3 regions of the Paenibacillus sp. FSL W7-1088 genome follow, and region 1 is predicted to be linked to each of the others. Evidence: predicted binding sites of a transcription regulator. Region 1 holds the regulator's gene; each other region holds the start of a gene.
The links. Region 1 encodes Rex, which represses fermentation and respiration genes when NADH is low (regulators of the CRP and FNR family bind a similar motif). Its sites were predicted from a motif close to TTGTGAAATATTTCACAA; they were not measured.
Positions count from the first base shown of each region.

Region 2: nadA (quinolinate synthase NadA) is a predicted target of Rex. The motif match lies at 4,295-4,312, and genes of this name have one in related genera.
Region 3: MKY42_RS30835 (cytochrome ubiquinol oxidase subunit I) is a predicted target of Rex. The motif match lies at 2,196-2,213, and genes of this name have one in related genera.

Region 1 is NZ_CP150216.1:4,665,666-4,671,812, forward strand. It holds gene MKY42_RS20950 (AAA family ATPase) at 1-42, opposite strand, end outside; gene MKY42_RS20955 (hypothetical protein) at 35-562, opposite strand; gene MKY42_RS20960 (DUF5590 domain-containing protein) at 854-1,384, opposite strand; gene MKY42_RS20965 (amidohydrolase) at 1,426-2,730, opposite strand; gene MKY42_RS20970 (redox-sensing transcriptional repressor Rex) at 2,717-3,370, opposite strand; gene dinG (ATP-dependent DNA helicase DinG) at 3,598-6,147, opposite strand, start outside.
Region 2 is NZ_CP150216.1:62,365-68,511, forward strand. It holds gene tilS (tRNA lysidine(34) synthetase TilS) at 1-1,346, shown strand, start outside; gene hpt (hypoxanthine phosphoribosyltransferase) at 1,400-1,939, shown strand; gene ftsH (ATP-dependent zinc metalloprotease FtsH) at 2,041-4,086, shown strand; gene nadA (quinolinate synthase NadA) at 4,383-5,321, shown strand; gene nadB (L-aspartate oxidase) at 5,358-6,147, shown strand, end outside.
Region 3 is NZ_CP150216.1:6,843,011-6,849,157, reverse strand. It holds gene MKY42_RS30845 (glycosyltransferase) at 1-612, opposite strand, end outside; gene MKY42_RS30840 (hypothetical protein) at 609-1,907, opposite strand; gene MKY42_RS30835 (cytochrome ubiquinol oxidase subunit I) at 2,337-3,752, shown strand; gene cydB (cytochrome d ubiquinol oxidase subunit II) at 3,736-4,752, shown strand; gene cydD (thiol reductant ABC exporter subunit CydD) at 4,754-6,147, shown strand, end outside.

The DNA of each region.
Region 1 (6,147 bases):
GGGTACAAATCCAATGACAATTTCTTTCGTCCATTTAGGCATTTGGCCACACTCCTATCTGACCGGGCACACGCGGCAGAATAATAAACTTGCTGGCATCTCCATCTCTGAGACTGACATATACATTATTGTCATCCATGGCTGTATTTACCTTGATTCCATTCGTAGCCATTTTGGACAAGGTCGGTGTAATCTCGGTGTATTGCTTGTTCTCCATCGCTTGAGCTACGGTAAACATCGCGCTTCCCCACCAGCTTTCTAACGCTTCGTTCGAATGATCCACGACATCCAGCTTCAACGAACGAGTGCCAATCAAGGTCTGTCCTTCTTTGTGAATATATTGTACCAATCTGCCCAGATCAACATCCGGCTGCAGATCAAGTTTCAACTGTACATCATTGCGGTTAATAGTTAATTGAACATCATTGACTCCATCGTACTGGGTAACCATCTTTTCAATTGGGCTTTGCACAGCCACATGACGATACACAAACCAACCTCCAAACAACACAACGGCTGAAATGACGGCAGTCAGAGCAATAGGCAATACTTTTATCTTCAAGTGAGTTACCCCTCCTAAATTTTGGCCCATCCTATAACTTATAGGCAAGAATATGAATATGTGTACATAATGTCCTGTGATGTGCCTAACAGGATTTATTTGTGTATGATGTATCCTTGAATACATATTTGAGTATATCACATCGTATATACAATATCTAAGGCGAAAATATGAATTTTAACTATTCAAATCCAAAATGATCAACAAAGTACGTCAAAAAACCGGTCAGTCGGGTTTCCGTCTGCCGGTTCTTTAATCTATTCTTTTCAGACCATAGCAGGTCTGCCAATTCTAGCTGTTCGGGATCGTATAGACCAGGTCCACCTGTTCCCCGTTACTGAAACGGTAAAACCGATAATAGTTGTGAGTATCATCGTTATAATACACTTGCCATACATAGATTCCATTGACAACGCCTGGCATGATTCGTTTGATCTCTCCACCGGGAACTTCAGAGCTGAACCGATTTCGTATCTGAGCTTCAGACATGCCATTCTTCAACAGTTCACTGTGCACCGCATTGGCTCCCGACACCGGTTTGTTATTCTCATCAAACTTGATCCACACCATGACATCCTGGTTATCCTTATTTTTGCCGATCAGGGTCCAGTATATGTTGTCTCCGCCGTCTTTCTGCCCCCAGACATACTTACGCAACTCTTCGTGGGACGTAATCCCCAGCTGTTTCTGAGCCGCCTGTATGGCCAACGCCTCTTCCTTGCGCTGATCCTGGGTAACATAGACATAATAACGCTGAAGTCCAAACAGAATCAGAACCAGGAGCAGCAGCGAAATCCATATCCACTTCTTTTTTTTCTTCAAAAGCCGAACTTCCTTTCCCTATGACGCTGCTGTCCTTGTAATTAACGGGCCAGCAAACTGTCAAATGCCAGTTGAGACTCACGCAGAATGCGCTCTTCATCCATCGTAAGACATTCGCCATGTTTAACCACCTGATTACCATCCACCCACACATGCTCCACATCTTTGGCTGAAGCCGAGTAGACCGTATGGGAAATCAGGTCCGTATGCGGATAGAAATGGGCCTGCTCGATGTTCAACGCGATGAAGTCAGCCTTCATGCCAACTTGCAGAGCGCCTGTATTGTTCAGGAATATAGATTTGGCCCCATATGAAGTTCCAAGCAGAAGTGCTTCCCCTGCCGGCACTGCAGTAGGGTCACCGGACACCCCTTTGTGAATCAAGGCAGCCAGTCTCATTTCTTCAAACATGTCAAGATTGTTGTTACTTGCTGGTCCGTCTGTTCCCAGGGACACGGTTACGCCAGCTTTCAACAGATCAGGCACACGTGCAACACCCGAAGCCAATTTCAGGTTACTGCCTGGATTGTGGGACACTGCTACATCATGCTTTGCGAGAATCTCGATCTCTTCATCATTCAGATGTACCGCGTGTGCAACCAGAGAAGGACGGGAGAAAAATCCTAGCTTCTCCAGATGTGCGACTGGACGCAGTCCGTAATCAGCCACGTTCTGCTCCACTTCGCGAAGCGTTTCAGACATATGCGTATGCAAAGGCAGATTCAGGTCATGAGCAACCTGTACCAGCTTCTCTATGTAATCCGGAGGGCAAGTGTAAGGTGCGTGTGGAGAGATTACGGTTGTAATTCTTCCGTCTGCTTGTCCATTCCATTGACGAGCAAATGCGGCGGACTCTTCCAGCTTGCGCAGTTGTTCTTCTTCTGAGCAAAGTCCGATGACCCCACGTGCCAGAGCAGCCCGAACGCCGGATTGTTCCACCACTTTCGCAACCTGATCCATATGATCATACATATCCAGGAAAGCTGTTGTTCCACCTTTCAACATTTCAAGCACGGATAGGGATGTACCCCAATAAACGTCTTCAGACGTCATTTTGGCTTCCATCGGCCACATTTTCTCCTGCAACCATACTTGTAACGCCAGATCGTCTCCATGGCCTCTCAGAAGCGACATGGCCGCATGACCATGCGTATTGATCAGACCCGGCAAGAAGAACAGTCCTTTTCCGTCCACCTTTGTCAGACTTTCGTCTCCTTCCGGCAATGTCTCACCAATATGCACAATCTTGTCATTCTCTACAACCATAAAGCCTTGAACCACGTTCCAATTCGCGCCTTCACTCACGGCAAATTTGCCGTTGTGAATTACCCATCTATTTGTCGTCATCTTCCTCGTCGTCCTTTCCATTCTCCAAGTAATAAGCCAGACTAAGCAAATCCGTCGTAAAATCGGCATGGTGAATGCGAATATGCGGCGGGGTCTTCAGGATGGTTGGCGCAAAGTTAAGAATTGCTTCAATTCCTGACTCAATCAGCTGATCCGCAACATTTTGGGCTTCCGTATCCGGAACCGTGATGATACCGATGCGTATGTTATCCTTTTTGACCGAATCCGTTAATTCATTCATCGGCTGCACCGTCAAACTGTTGATTTGACTCCCAATCTTCGGACCATAGGCATCAAATACAGCGACAATCTTCATGTTGTCTTTGAGGTAAGCATTGTAATTGGACAAGGCATGTCCCAAATTACCAGCTCCGACAAGAGCCACATTGATCTGCTGGTCTATTTTTAAAATATGGCGAATTTTCTCGATGAGATATGAAACGTCATACCCGATTCCTTTACGACCAAAGTCACCGAAGTAAGCCAAGTCTTTACGAATCTGGGCCGGATTCAAATCCAACCTCAGTCCAAGTTCTTGTGAAGAAACCGTATTGACTTCGCGCTGATGCAGTTCATTCAAATAACGCAAGTAAACAGGCAATCTGCGCACCACGGCTTCCGAAATTTTATCTGATTTCATTCAATTGCTCCCCCTTACCAAAGCCACGATAGATAGATGAAAAGATGAGCACCCTGTCTAAAACGATGCAACATGATTTCTGAATTAAACAGGATGCTCCTTGTTATATAATGGATAATTGCTTTATTCGCCTTACTCGCATATCCATGAAACGAATACATGATATTACTCAATTTTACAGCCAATCAGTGGCGTCATGCAATAATGGAAGCTACAAAGCGTATCTGTTATTGTTGCTCTTCAGTGGGTCTCTCGAGCCATTCCGAAATGCGTGGAACCATCTGCTCAGTGAGCATGTGCTCCATTTTGGGACCAGGTAATGAGTATAAAAAGTACTTGCCATAATACGCTTCAATAACGCGTGTATCGTATACAATTACAATGCCTCTGTCTTTGCCTGTACGAACCAGTCTGCCAAATCCCTGTTTGAAGCGGATGACAGCTTGTGGTACGGACAGCTTCATAAACGGGTTTTTCTTCTGCTGCTGCAAAAGCTCGCTCTTCGCTTCGACCAATGGATGATTCGGTGGCTGGAATGGCAGTCTGACAATCGCAAGACAGGTCAGAGCCTCTCCTGGAATGTCCACCCCTTCCCAGAAGCTGCTTGTGCCAAGAAGCACCGTTGCTTTCGCATCTTGGAAGCGGCGTGTAAGCTTGGAACGGCTGCCGCTGTCCACCCCTTGCCCCAGCAAAGATATTTCATTGCCTGACAAAGCCTCTTTGAGCGGGTCATAGACCTGGCGCAGCATGCGGTAGGAGGTGAACAACACCATCATGCGTCCACGAGTCGCAATAGCCGTTTCCGCGAGCGAGTGTACGAGCATATCCACAAAGTGGGCATCGCCTACACTGCCCTTCACGCTTGGGAAATCACGCGGAATGACGAGCAGAGCCTGATCGCGATAATTGAACGGTGACGGCAGCATGGACGTCAACAGACGGTTATTTTCGGCAGCTTCCTGCAAGCCCAACTGTTCGATCATGAATTGAAATGACTTGTCAACGGAGAGCGTAGCCGATGTAAGCACAACGCTTTTCTTTTTATCAAAGAACATATCCTTCAATTGGGCACTGACATCGACAGGAACAGCATAGAGCTGCAGTGATTTGCTGCGGAACTGGCCGCTGGCCTCCATCCAGTACACGGTGTTGGCATCATCCATCCGCATGAAGAAACGCAGGTTATCCTTGATCGTTGCCAAATCCTTCAGCAGACCTGAGATATCCGTAATCAGACTATCGGACTGATAATCGTCCTGATCTTCTTTCACTTCAAGCAGCAGCTTGTCGCCTTTACGAATCAAATCGCCTAGAGTGACATAAATTTGGTTTTCAGCATCCTGCAATTCCTGCCATTTGGCTGGTTTTTGCGAAGGCTTCAGTCTAAGAGAAAATTGTCCTGTCTCCCCTGGAGAGGCATCGCTGCGTTCAGGCAGCAGGCCGAACAAGGTATCGCTTAGTCGATCCCACATCTCCTTGACTTCTACAGCAAGCGGGAACATCTGATCAATCATGGAGCCCCACTGTACCGAATTTTCATGTCCCGACAATTGAGAACGAAGCATCGGCAGTTGGCCATTACGGCTATCTTTAAACAGTCGGGTCAGTGTATGAACCAACGTAAAGTATTTCATATGAAGACCAAGGTGTTTACCTGCTACGTCCTCCAGATGATGTGCTTCATCGATGACGAGACTTTCGTAGGCCGGCAGCAGCTGATGTGCTGCTTTGACATCCGTAAATAATTTCGAGTGATTCGTAATAACGATATCGGACAGCCCGGCTTCATGTTTGGCACGATGATAGAAACATTTGCGGAACCAAGGACAGGAACGTCCAAGACAGGATTCAGACTCGCTCTGTACCGTCTCCCAGAAGTCTCCTCCGCGCCCGCTTAGATTCAGTTCCTCGTCATCTCCAGTCTCCGTCTGGGTAAGCCAGACAATCATCTGAGCCGCTGTAAAATAATCCTCTTTCGGTGTAGCAAATTCACGTTTATTGATTTTATGCTCAAACTTACGCAGACACAGATAGTGCCCACGTCCTTTGAACACTGCTGCCTTGAACGGGAACGGAACCACTTGGGTCAGCATAGGAATATCCCGCTCTCTCAATTGCTCCTGCAGGTTGATGGTATGTGTGCTGACCATGACTTTCTGTTCCTGTTTCACACTTTCATAGATGGCAGGCAGCAAATAACCAAGTGATTTGCCCGTACCTGTCCCAGCTTCGATCAAGAGATGTTTCTCTTCATCCAAAGCTTGTCGTACACTGCTGAACATCTGAGTTTGCGCCTCACGCTCCTCATAATGGTCCAGCGTCTCCTTCAGGTTATCTCTAACCTGATCCATAAACTGCTCAAAACTTACGCCTTCCAGCGGATTACCTTCTCGCTCATCGCGTGGTGAGCCTATATCGGTCCAGTCACTCACGTTCAAGGCAAGCTGGCGGTAATACGTATGACCATCCAGATCCTGAATCGGCTCTGCTTCCTTCTCAGTACGCATTCCGTCGAAGAACCAGCCCAAGTCACTGTCTTCCGGTGCAAACAGGTCACTGAGGCGCTGAATCGTGATCAGAGGCAATGCACGCAGCTCATCGAGACACTTCAGTAGTACAAAAGCTGTGGCAAGTGCATCACTGTCTGCCTGATGAGGGCGGTCATGCTGAAATCCGAATTCTGAAGACACATAACCGAGTTGGTAAGAGCCCAGTGACGGGAACGAAATCTTCAGGAAATCAATCGTATCCAGAATCCGTCCGGTAAATGGCAAATA
Region 2 (6,147 bases), 2.7 Mb from region 1:
CAGTATCGGGCGGACCGGACTCGGTAGCTTTTTTGCATATCATGCATGAGATCAGTACCAGGCATGTCCCGCTGGAGTTGATCTGCGCCCATGTACATCATGGTTTTCGGATTGAATCCGATCATGAAGCCGAGATGATGAAGGAACTTGCGCACCGTCTTGGCATAGCATTTGAATGGGTGAAGGCCGATGTACCTTCTTATATGAAGCTTACCGGTCAAGGTCCTCAGGAGGCCGCGCGCAACAAACGATATGAGTTTTTGCATGAAGTGGCTGCCAAATACGATGCGGCAAGCATTGCACTGGCCCATCATGCCGACGATCAGGCAGAGACGGTTATGCTTCATTTGCTGCGCGGTAGTGGGCTATCCGGACTCGCGGGAATGAAGTTTAAACGGCGAGAAAAAAATGTGGAACTTATTCGTCCATGCCTTCGTATAAACAAGACAGACCTTGTAGAAGCTTGTAATACCCAGGGTTTTCTGTATTTTAATGATGAAAGCAATTCCCTGCGTAAATATCGGCGTAATGCCATTCGCTTGGATGTGCTTCCTTTTTTGGGGCAATATAATGGGCAGTTGACGCCGTCTTTGAATCGACTTGCCGAAATCGTGGGCGATGAAGACGATTTCATGGAACAAGGTGCATATGACGCATACAGGTGTCTAGTGCAGGCGAACGGCGGAAGGCAAACCTTTGAGGTGCCTTCCTTTTTGAAGTTACATGTCGCTTTACAACGAAGGTTGATTAAACTAATATTGAATTATCTGCCTTTGGACAGTGATTTTGTCGACTTTACCCGTATTGAGACCATTCGCCGCAAGGTTATTCAGCCTGAAGCGACGACCTGGAGCCTGGATATAGGACAGACACTCGCCTGCACCCGGGAGTATGATCTGATCTCTTTCGGCGTACGGACTGACGTACAGGGTCAATCTTACGAATATCGTCTTGCTCAATCGAGCGGAACCTATGAGCTTTCTCTCACGGAAATCGACCGGCATGTTCGGCTCGTTCCGATGAGTCCCGAGGACTATCATGTACCAGAATCGGCGGATCATGCCGCATTTGATGCAGATCAACTGCTTATGCCGCTGGTTGTGCGTTCACGGTTACCTGGAGATACCATGAAAGTGATGGGATTAAACGGAAGCAAAAAGGTGAAAAATATTTTCATCGATGAGAAAATTCCCCCTTCTGTCCGTTCACGGGTTCCCGTGGTATGTGATGGAGCAGGCAATATCATCTGGTTACCGGGTGTTCGCCGGTCTAGTGTAGCTCCTGTAAGGGAGGATACTTCCGCAATCCTGTACATGACTGTAGGCGATTCAGCGATTCAGGGGTAGTGGTTATGGTTCAGGTAAGGCTTTCATATGTATAACTTAGGAGGTTCGCACAGTTGCAGAACGACATTCAGGAAGTATTGATCAGTGAAGAAGAGATTCAGAGTAAAATCAAGGAATTAGGCGCAACAATAAGTGCCGAATATGCAAATCGCAATCCTTTGGTCATTTGTGTGCTGAAGGGTGCGTTTATATTTATGGCTGATTTGGTTAAGAACATTACGGTACCTGTTGAGATGGATTTCATGGCAGTATCGAGTTATGGCGCTTCCACCAAATCATCCGGCGTGGTCAAAATCATTAAGGATCTGGATGAATCCGTTGAGGGACGCGAGGTTCTGATTGTAGAGGACATTATTGATAGTGGACTCACGCTCAGTTATCTGATCGAACTCTTGCAGAACCGCGGTGCTGAATCCGTCCGCGTGGTTACGCTATTTGACAAGCCTTCAGGTCGCAAAGTCGAACTTGAAGCCCATTACACCGGCTTTGACATTCCGGACGCATTCATCGTTGGCTATGGCCTGGATTATGCGGAGAAGTACCGGAACCTCCCTTACATCGGGATTCTGAAACCGGAAGTTTACAGCAACTAATGCTTAAGCTAGTTCCAAGCCCATATCTGTTGGTGGCTTCTGTTGAGAAGCCATGTTGGGCTATGTTAAAATAATTAAAGTGTCTCGAGAGGAGGTAGGGGATGAATCGGTTCATCCGGAATTCTGCTTTTTATTTGATTCTTTTTTTAGTTGTGGTGGGGATAGTCCAGTTCGTCAGCAATGGCGGCGAAGCCACCGATAATCCTAGATATGATCAGTTGCGCGCGGCGATCAAGGCCAATAACGTCTCTGAATTGACGGTTCAATTCAACGGTCAGACGTACCTCGTGACCGGTCAATACAGGGAGACGCCTGACGGAGCCAAATCAGAAAATTTCTCAACGTATATTCCTCCTACGGATGAGGCAATTAGTGAGCTTGTAACTGCAAGCGAAACGAACAAATTCCAATATCATCAGGAACCTATGAAAGGTGACAGCATCTGGTTGACGTTGCTGACTTCCTTTATTCCTTTGATCATTATGTTCCTGCTGTTCTTCTTCCTGTTTAATCAGGCTCAAGGCGGCGGCGGTAAAGTAATGAACTTTGGTAAAAGCCGTGCTCGTCTCTATAACGAAGAGAAGAAACGGGTTACATTTGAAGATGTTGCGGGTGCTGACGAAGAGAAGCAGGAGCTTGTTGAAGTCGTGGACTTCCTCAAGGACCCTCGTAAATTCGCAGCAGTAGGTGCACGGATTCCTAAAGGCGTATTGCTTGTGGGTCCTCCGGGTACAGGTAAAACCTTGCTCGCTCGTGCTGTTGCCGGTGAAGCGGGTGTACCATTCTTCAGCATTTCCGGTTCTGACTTCGTTGAAATGTTCGTCGGTGTCGGTGCATCTCGTGTACGTGACTTGTTTGAAAATGCGAAGAAAAACGCCCCATGTATTATCTTTATCGATGAGATTGATGCTGTAGGACGTCAGCGTGGTGCTGGTCTTGGTGGTGGTCACGACGAACGTGAACAAACACTCAACCAGTTGCTCGTTGAAATGGACGGATTCGGAGCCAATGAAGGTATTATCATCGTTGCTGCAACGAACCGTGCTGATATTCTGGACCCTGCCTTGCTGCGTCCAGGACGTTTTGACCGTCAAATCACGGTTGATCGCCCTGACGTGAGAGGTCGTGAAGCGGTTCTGAAAGTACACTCACGCAACAAACCACTCACCAAAGATGTGAAGCTGGACATTATTGCGAAGCGTACTACCGGATTCTCCGGTGCAGATTTGGAAAATCTCTTGAATGAAGCGGCATTGCTTGCGGCACGTCGTAATCGTAGAGATATTTCCATGCGTGAGGTAGACGAAGCGATTGACCGTGTCATTGTGGGTACGGAGAAGAAAAGCCGTGTTATCAGTGACCGTGAAAAACGTATTGTTGCTTATCACGAAGCAGGTCATACCATTGTAGGTTACTTCCTGGAACATGCCGATATGGTACATAAAGTTACCATTATTCCGCGCGGACGTGCGGGTGGATATGTAATCATGTTGCCAAAAGAAGATCGTATGCTTGTAACTAAGCAAGAATTGCTGGACAAAATTACTGGACTCCTTGGCGGCCGTGTTTCCGAAGAACTCTTTATCGGGGAAATCGGTACCGGTGCATACAGTGACTTCCAACAAGCTACGGGTATTGTCCGTAGCATGGTTATGGAGTATGGTATGAGTGAGAAGCTGGGACCTATGCAGTTCGGTAGTTCGCAGGGACAGGTATTCCTGGGTCGTGATATCGGTCACGAACAGAATTACTCAGATTCCATCGCTTACGAGATCGATCAGGAAATGCAACGCTTTATTAACGAATGTTATGAGAAGTGTAAAGACTTGCTCGTTAAACATTCCAAAGAAGTGCATCTGATCGCTCAAACGTTGCTGGAAGTGGAAACATTGGAAATGGATCAGATCAAACAATTGATCGAGACCGGTTCCCTGACTCCAAAAGATGAAAACAGCAACGATGGCGAAGGTACGCCTAGCGAAGGCGGAGAAGCGATCATCGACAACATCGGTGATGTACGTGTCCGTATCCAAGGCAAAGATGAAACGCCTGAGCCACCAGCCGGAGATATTCCTAACGAAGCTCCGAACCTGGATAAAGGAAACAGTAATGACCCAGATGATGGTGGAACGAAGCCAACGTCTTAATTTATAACACCATCTGCCTATCGTGGCAGATGACTAAAGAGAGCCTTCGGGCTCTCTTTTTTTATGTATTCCTTCAAATTGTATAGATAATGATAACCGGGAGCTTTAGGGCGAACCACGTAGGAAATGGGCGGTTATGTCCTTGTTCTGGGGCGTTTTCATTTATTGACAGAGTCGTGAACGTTGTGTACATTAGGTGTTAAACCGCTTGTGATTCGTTTCTCAAGCGAAAATAACGACTTGGATTTGCCATATAAAACAGCGTAGAGGCTGTTCCGATAAGGAGAGGATCACAGGTGGAAGCTCTGGCTTTAGAGCGCAAGGCTGAGATGAACCGGGAGCTGCGTGAGCGGCTGATGGAGTTGAAGAAGGAACGGAATGCCATTATTCTTGCCCATTATTATCAACGTGACGAGGTACAGGAGGTCGCTGATTTCCGAGGAGATTCGTTTCTGCTTGCTCAGAAGGCAGCGCAGACCGATGCGGATGTTATCGTTTTTTGCGGGGTTCATTTTATGGGTGAAAGCGCTAAAATTCTTGCTCCTAACAAAACGGTTATTATTCCCGACGAGCGTGCAGGCTGCCCAATGGCAGACATGGTGAACGTTGAAGGCTTACGTAAATTGAAAGCACAGCACCCGAATGCCAAAGTTGTAACGTACATCAATTCTTCAGCTGAGATCAAGGCAGAGACCGACATCTGTTGTACATCGGCCAATGCTGTCAGAGTCATTCAATCTGTTGATTCCGATGAAATCATCTGGGTACCGGATAAAAATCTGGGACATTATGTGCAACAACATACAGACAAGAAAATGATTATCTGGGAAGGTTACTGCAATACCCATGATATGCTGACGGTCAAAGACGTGGTTGAAATGAGAGCGAAGCATCCAAATGCCGAGTTTGTTGTTCACCCAGAATGTCGTCCTGAGGTTGTAGAGATGGGTGATTTCGTAGGTAGCACAACCGCCATTCTGGAATATTGTAAAAATTCATCCGCTAAGGAATTTATCGTAGGCACTGAGGATGGTACAGGATACCAACTGCGTCTCGATAGCCCGGACAAACAATTCCACTTTGCTACCAAGTTCCTTGTATGTCCGAATATGAAGGTCAACAACTTGAAAAAGCTGGTTAAATGTCTCGAAACGATGAAGCCGCAGATTTACGTGCCACCGGCTGTTGCTGACAAAGCCAGAGAATCACTAGAGCGCATGTTACTGGTGAAGTAGCATGCGCTACTCTTGCTCCAAGACAGGTGAAATAACATGATACCGCAATATTTAGTGGATTTTGATCTGTCCGCGCTGCCGATGGTGGAGACGGATGTGCTGGTTATTGGTTCAGGCATTGCTGGTTTGTTTACTGCGATCAAGGCGAGTGAACAACGCAGTGTGTTGATGATCACGAAGAAGTCGTTACTGGAAAGTAACACCCGGTATGCGCAGGGTGGCATTGCTGCGGTTATTGCTGAGGATGATTCACCTGCCTATCATTTGCAGGATACACTTGTTGCCGGAGCGGGATTATGCCGCTCCGAAGCAGTCGAAGCATTGGTGAACGAGGGCCCGGACGGCGTGAAAGAACTGATTCGACTGGGTACTTTGTTTGATCTGGAGAACGGCGAGTTGGCGTTGACGCAGGAAGGTGCGCACAGCCACCGCCGTATTTTGCATGCCAATGGAGATGCAACGGGATATGAGATTGTGCGTGCATTGGCTGCGCAGGCGAATGAACATCCCGGGATTGAAGTGTGGGATGAGCATTTTGTCATTGACCTGATTACAGAGCAGGGAGAATGTGTAGGTGCGTTGGTTCAGAAGGCTGACGGTTCGCAAGTATTTGTGAAGGCGGAGGCAACCGTATTATGCTCTGGTGGGGCTGGACAGTTGTACCGATATACCACTAACCCGGAAGTGGCTACAGCAGATGGTGTGGCGATGGCCTATCGTGCCGGAGCGGTTGTCCGGGACATGGAGTTTATCCAGTTCCACCCGACCTCCCTTTGTTATCCGGGAGCCCCACGTTTCCTGGTGTCCGAGGCTGTTCGTGGCGAAG
Region 3 (6,147 bases), 2.2 Mb from region 1:
AATCAGAGCGCGTATCGCTTTCTTCGCATCTGTGCTGTATAGCTCATCAGCATCAACCGATAGCAGCCAATCCGGCGAGGTACCTGCTGCTGCTTGCCATAGAGCGTTACGTAATCGCCATTCCTCCGCAAATAACGGCTTCTCCAGCACTTCCAGACGAACAACCCTTGGATAGGCTCTGCATATATCAGGTGTTCCATCTGTGCTGGCATCGTCCACAATGACGATCTCATCCACAAATTCACTTAAATCGTCCAGCACCTCCTCCAGATATCGCCCGCGCTCGTTGCGTACCTGAAGCATGGCGGTCAGTTTATTGCCCTGACTTTTACGAACGCGACGAACGGAAAACGGCTCTCTGAATTGGCCTATATCTCTGTGCTTTACAGCATCCTGGTCCCCTGGGTGCTCTGTGCTATATCTTTGATGGGTTTCACTTCGGATATCCAACGGACTCAGCGCATTTTCCAGATGCTTATCGCCAGTTTCCAGTGGCTCAGCGTGTGGTGATTCCGGCGCTTCCGTTAGAGTATGAGTTGTTTCGGATCGTATATCCTTATGCACCATCGGTCCATTCACATGTTGTCTGCGCTTCTTCGGGTCCAGCATCATGGCACCTCCCCCAGCAATTGCTGGACGGCTTGATCCAACAGCTCCATCTCGACGATTCGCGCAAGAACATCTTCATCCTCCAGTGCCGTCTCCAGAAATTGTCTCACCGCCCCGTGACGTTCTCCGCGCAGAGCCAGAGCCAGACCTGATAATTGCCGATAATCCTGTCGGCTGGGGCTATCCTGAATATCCACTGCATGCACCAAATCTAATGCATCTTCCACACGTCCAGTCTCCTGATAGATACGAAATTTCCAATGCCGTGCCGTTTCGCCTCCGAGTTCATCCAGAATGTGCAATGCGTTTCCATAATCATCATTCAGACGCAGCAGTTCTGCCCGGACAAGCTGTTCCTCCCCGGCCTCCAGCCAGCGACAGAGTTGTTCATAATGGTGCCGTTCCTGCTCGTTACCTGCGCTGATTCCATACACCTGCAGCGCGTTCTCGATTTCCCCGGCCCTTGCATGAATCGCGGAGAGGAATCGATAGTGGGAGCTTACGCAATCATTGCGCCCGTTTAATACGGCGTGAGAGAAGGCCTCCTTGAGTGAAGCGGCCGCTCTGGAATCCTCTAGCACATATTCATAGGCTGCCAGCAAAAAGGAAATCGTCTCATGCGCTCCAGCTTTGGACCGAAGCTGACGATAGAAGTCGGCCCGCACACTGCATTGCAGCTGGGTGACCGTATCCTGAACACCCGAGAGGGTCTGTCGCAGCGCATGCAGGAATAGCAGTTCATAGTCCCGGAGAGGGACTTCGAGGTTATCCTTTTGCATGACGCCAGCAGGGGAGGAATCCTCTCCATTCAGCCAGATGACACGTACACCCTGGAATACCAGCTTCATGTAGCGTGTTTCTGAAGTAGTGCCCACCAGATCGGCGATACCGACCAGTCTTGAAATACAGCTCTCCCATAAGGGGGACTCGGCTTCTTCACCAACCGGCTCGGGAAGAAGTACAATACAGAGCTCCGGATGGAGCGAGGCTGTGGCGGTAAGCCAGTAGGGATGAGCAACCACAGCAACCGTATGGGGCTCCTGCAGCAATTGTTCTGCTTCGGGAAGCGTGATGACGGTGATATTCGCAGGCATTTCCTCGGAGCGCTCCAGACTGCTGACATAGTAGACAGGCCCTTCCGCAACCATCAGAGCAGCGATGTCTGGATAAGGAAAAGCAGACCATCCTCCCTTCCGGGGAAAAAGAATATAACGAAAGGCAGGCAGGTCCGTACTTGGCTGTTCTGCATCTACCCCTTGATGAGGCTCCGGGTCCGGGATCGGAGACAGCTCTTCCATCGATGAATCACCTCACTTGATTTGCATTTTTGTCCGTTCATGGATTGAAGCAGCACTATCTGATGAATATCGGATTGGCGCTGCTTTGAATGATATCAATGAATCGATTGATTCAATATGTAATGCCCATTTTGCCCAGCGTATTTTATGCCTGACACTAACATATGGGCGTTCCGTCCCAAACATGAGCATCTTCCGTGAATAGACGAAGCTGGCAAGCCCAAAGATTAGGTTTAATTTTTTCTATTGTGTGACCATCGTCACTTTTTTTTGCTGTCATGGCAGGGTTTGTGATAATTGTCACATGTATAAAATAGTCTATCTGGCACAATACGTTCATCAATACGTGTTTGGCTGACAGAAACGGAAGAAGGGGCTTCAATGCCAAATACGAAAACTGCGATATGAACAGAAAGAAGGGGTAACGGTATGGATCCGATTATGTTATCGCGTATCCAATATGCGCTCACAACGATTTTCCATTTCTTTTTTGTGCCGCTGTCCATCGGTCTTGTGCTGCTGGTAGCGATTATGGAGACGTTGTACGTAGTGAAGGGTAAGGAAGTTTACAAAACGATGGCCAAATTCTGGGGCAAACTGTTCCTGATTAACTTCGCCGTTGGTGTAGTCACAGGCATTCTGCAAGAATTCCAGTTCGGCATGAACTGGTCGGAGTACTCCCGTTTTGTCGGGGATGTATTTGGTGCGCCACTGGCTGTAGAAGCCTTATTGGCGTTTTTTATGGAGTCTACCTTTATTGGACTCTGGATTTTCGGATGGGATCGTTTGTCCAAAAAAGTGCACCTAGCTTGTATCTGGCTGGTATTTGTCGGCACATTCCTGTCTGCGCTCTGGATTCTGGCAGCCAATTCATTCATGCAGCATCCGGTTGGCTTCGAGATTAATAATGGCCGCGCCGAGATGAATGATTTCTTTGCACTGATTACGAATGGTCAACTGCTGGTAGAGTTCCCGCACACGATCTTTGGTGCCCTGATGACAGGTGCATTTGTGGTAACGGGAATTAGTGCATACAAGTTGATGAAGAAGCAGGATGTGGAGATTTTCCGCAAATCGTTCAACATTGCCATCATTATTGGCCTGGTTTCCTCGCTGGGGGTTGCCTTCTCAGGTCACTTCCAGGCGCAATATCTGGTGGAGACGCAGCCAATGAAAATGGCAGCCAGTGAAGGAACATGGACGACGACGGAAGACCCCGCACCATGGACCGTGGTAGCCTTTATTGACCCGAACAAACAGGAGAATTCCGGCGAGATCAAAATCCCTGGATTGCTCAGTTATCTGTCCTATAGCAAATTTTCCGGCAGTGTCAAAGGCATGAAGGAGCTGCAAGCGGAGTATGAGCAAACGTATGGACCAGGGGACTATATTCCACCGGTACGGACGACGTTCTGGAGCTTCCGCATCATGATTGCTGCGGGCGGATTGATGATTTTGCTAGCGATATACGGTACATTCCTGGCGATGCGCCGTAAGTTGGAGGGAGCAGGCAAGTGGTTTATGCGTCTGATGGTGTTTGCCATTTCCCTCCCGTTTATCGCCAATACGTCGGGCTGGATTATGACTGAGGTGGGAAGGCAGCCGTGGACGGTATTTGGTTATATGACAACCGCAGCCGGGGTATCCCCGAACGTAAGCGCAGGCCAGATTTTGTTCTCCACCATTGCTTTTACCGCAGCGTATACGGTTCTCGGCATTGTGATGGTCTACCTGTTCGTTCGTGAAATCAAGGCAGGGCCATATGCAGTCGAAAAGCCGGAGGAGCATGATGAGTCGGCCGATCCGTTCGGCGTGGATGGGGGTTATTCTGTTGTCACTAAGTGAGTTGTGGTTTTTGCTGATTGCCGTCTTGTTTGTTGGTTTTTTCTTTCTGGAAGGTTTTGATTTTGGTGTGGGCATGTCTACTGCAATGATTGGCAAAACGGATCGTGAACGTCGTACCCTGATCAACTCGATCGGTCCGTTCTGGGATGGCAATGAAGTATGGCTGATTACGGCAGGGGGTGCAATGTTTGCAGCCTTCCCGCACTGGTATGCCACGCTGTTTAGCGGGTTTTATCTGCCGCTGGTCGTCGTGCTGCTGGCCTTGATCGGACGCGGAGTTGCCTTTGAATTCCGCAGCAAAATGAGACATGAACGCTGGCGCAAAACATGGGACATCATCATTGTAGTCTCCAGTGCGTTACTACCATTCTTGTTCGGCGTTGTTTTCGCTACCTTGATGAAAGGCCTGCCTATTGATGCGCAGATGCAGCTTCGTCCCGGCTTCCTGGACATCGTCAATCCGTATACGGTGGTAGGTGGGTTGAGCGTGACGTTGTTGTGTCTGGTGCATGGTCTGCTGTTTGCTTCCTTGCGGACCGTGGGAGATCTTAGAGAACGTGCCCTGAATTTGGCCCAAAAACTGATGCTGCCGCTCGCCGCGATCCTCGCGATCTACGCTGTGATGACATACTTCATGACCGATGTGTTCGCCGTACGCGGCTGGGCTCTCTGGATTATGGTTGTTCTGGGTGCTGCTTCATTGGGTCTGGCGGCTTACTTCGTGCGTCAGAAACGAGAAGCCTGGGCCTTCGGCATGACGGGAGCTGTAATTGCAATCGCGTTTGCCTCCGTATTTATCGGTCTGTTCCCAAGGGTCATGGTGAGTTCAATGGGTTCGGCGTTTGACCTGACGGTCTACAATGCTTCATCCGGTGCATATTCGCTCAAAGTGATGACGATTGTGGCTTGTACGCTGCTTCCGTTTGTACTCGGCTATCAGATCTGGAGTTATTACATTTTCCGCAAACGTCTGAACGATCACCATCACCTGGAGTACTGACATGGGACGGGGGCTGTTGAAGCTGCCGGGCATCCGGCCAGTACTTGTGCTGGCCTCAACGCTGGTACTGTTGCAGGCGATGACGATTATCATGCAGGCCAAATGGCTGGCACAGGCGATTACGGCATTGTTTGAAGGTTCACCCGTAACAGAGCAGTACTCGGTACTGCTGTTGTTCCTGGCCGCTTTTGCCGCCCGCTATGCCCTGTCGTTCTGGTTGCAGCTCATCGCTTCGCGGTACGCGGAGAAGACAGGAAACGATCTGCGCAGACAGATGGTGGAGCAGTGGTTCCGGCTGGGGCCGCGTTTTGCCAAAACGGAAGGAACAGGGCACCTGGTAACCTTGGCACGCGAAGGAACAGCCAAGTATAAGACGTATCTGGAACTGTTTATTCCCCGAATGCTAGGGATGGGGTTCACGCCAATCGTTATTCTGTTCTATGTCTTCAAGCTGGATATGATGTCCGGGGTTATTTTGACGTTGACGCTGCCGATCCTGATTGTGTTTATGATTTTGGTGGGACTGGCTGCACAACGCAAGATCGATGGACAGTTCAAGTCGTACAAAGCGCTGGCCAACCATTTTGTGGATACGCTGCATGGACTGGAAACACTCAAAACACTGGGACAAAGCGGTAAGCATGGAGAAACGATCATTCGGGTCAGTCAGCGTTATCGCAAGGCCACGATGTCTACGTTGCGTATGGCTTTTCTGTCCTCCTTCGCACTCGATTTCTTCACCATGCTGTCGGTGGCTTCGGTGGCGGTTGGCTTGGGGCTGCGCCTGACGGAAGGACATATGCTGCTTGGACCAGCGCTGACCGTACTTATTCTCGCACCGGAATACTTCCTTCCTGTACGAATGGTAGGCGCAGATTACCACGCCACACTGGACGGCAAAGAGGCCGGGGAAGCGATCAGCCAGATGATTGAACGAGGTAAATTGGCCGAACGTAAGCAAAAGGAAGCATACACGAGTGCTGTTATACATGGTGTGTCAGAAAAGAACGGAGAATTCTCTTCGCCTGAGCCTACTTTTGGGCAAGGTGACGTGTCCGCATCCACCATACGGGTGGTTTTACGTGAGGTAAATGCCCGAAGTGGCATGGCTGCTTCCTCATCGAAACCCTCTTGGGAGGCGACGAGTAGACTGGCGCTTACCAACGTACAGGTACGACATCAGGAAGACGGGCCATGCTCGCTGAACGATGTGACATTTCAGGTTTCTGGTCTGGGCAAAGTAGGGATTATCGGAGCGAGCGGAGCAGGGAAATCAACCCTGATTGATGTACTTGCAGGTTTTCAGCAGCTTACTTCGGGTCAGATTTTATATAACGGTCAGCCCTTATCTCCAGAGATGATGGAAGATTGGAGAAAACAAACGGCGGCGATCCC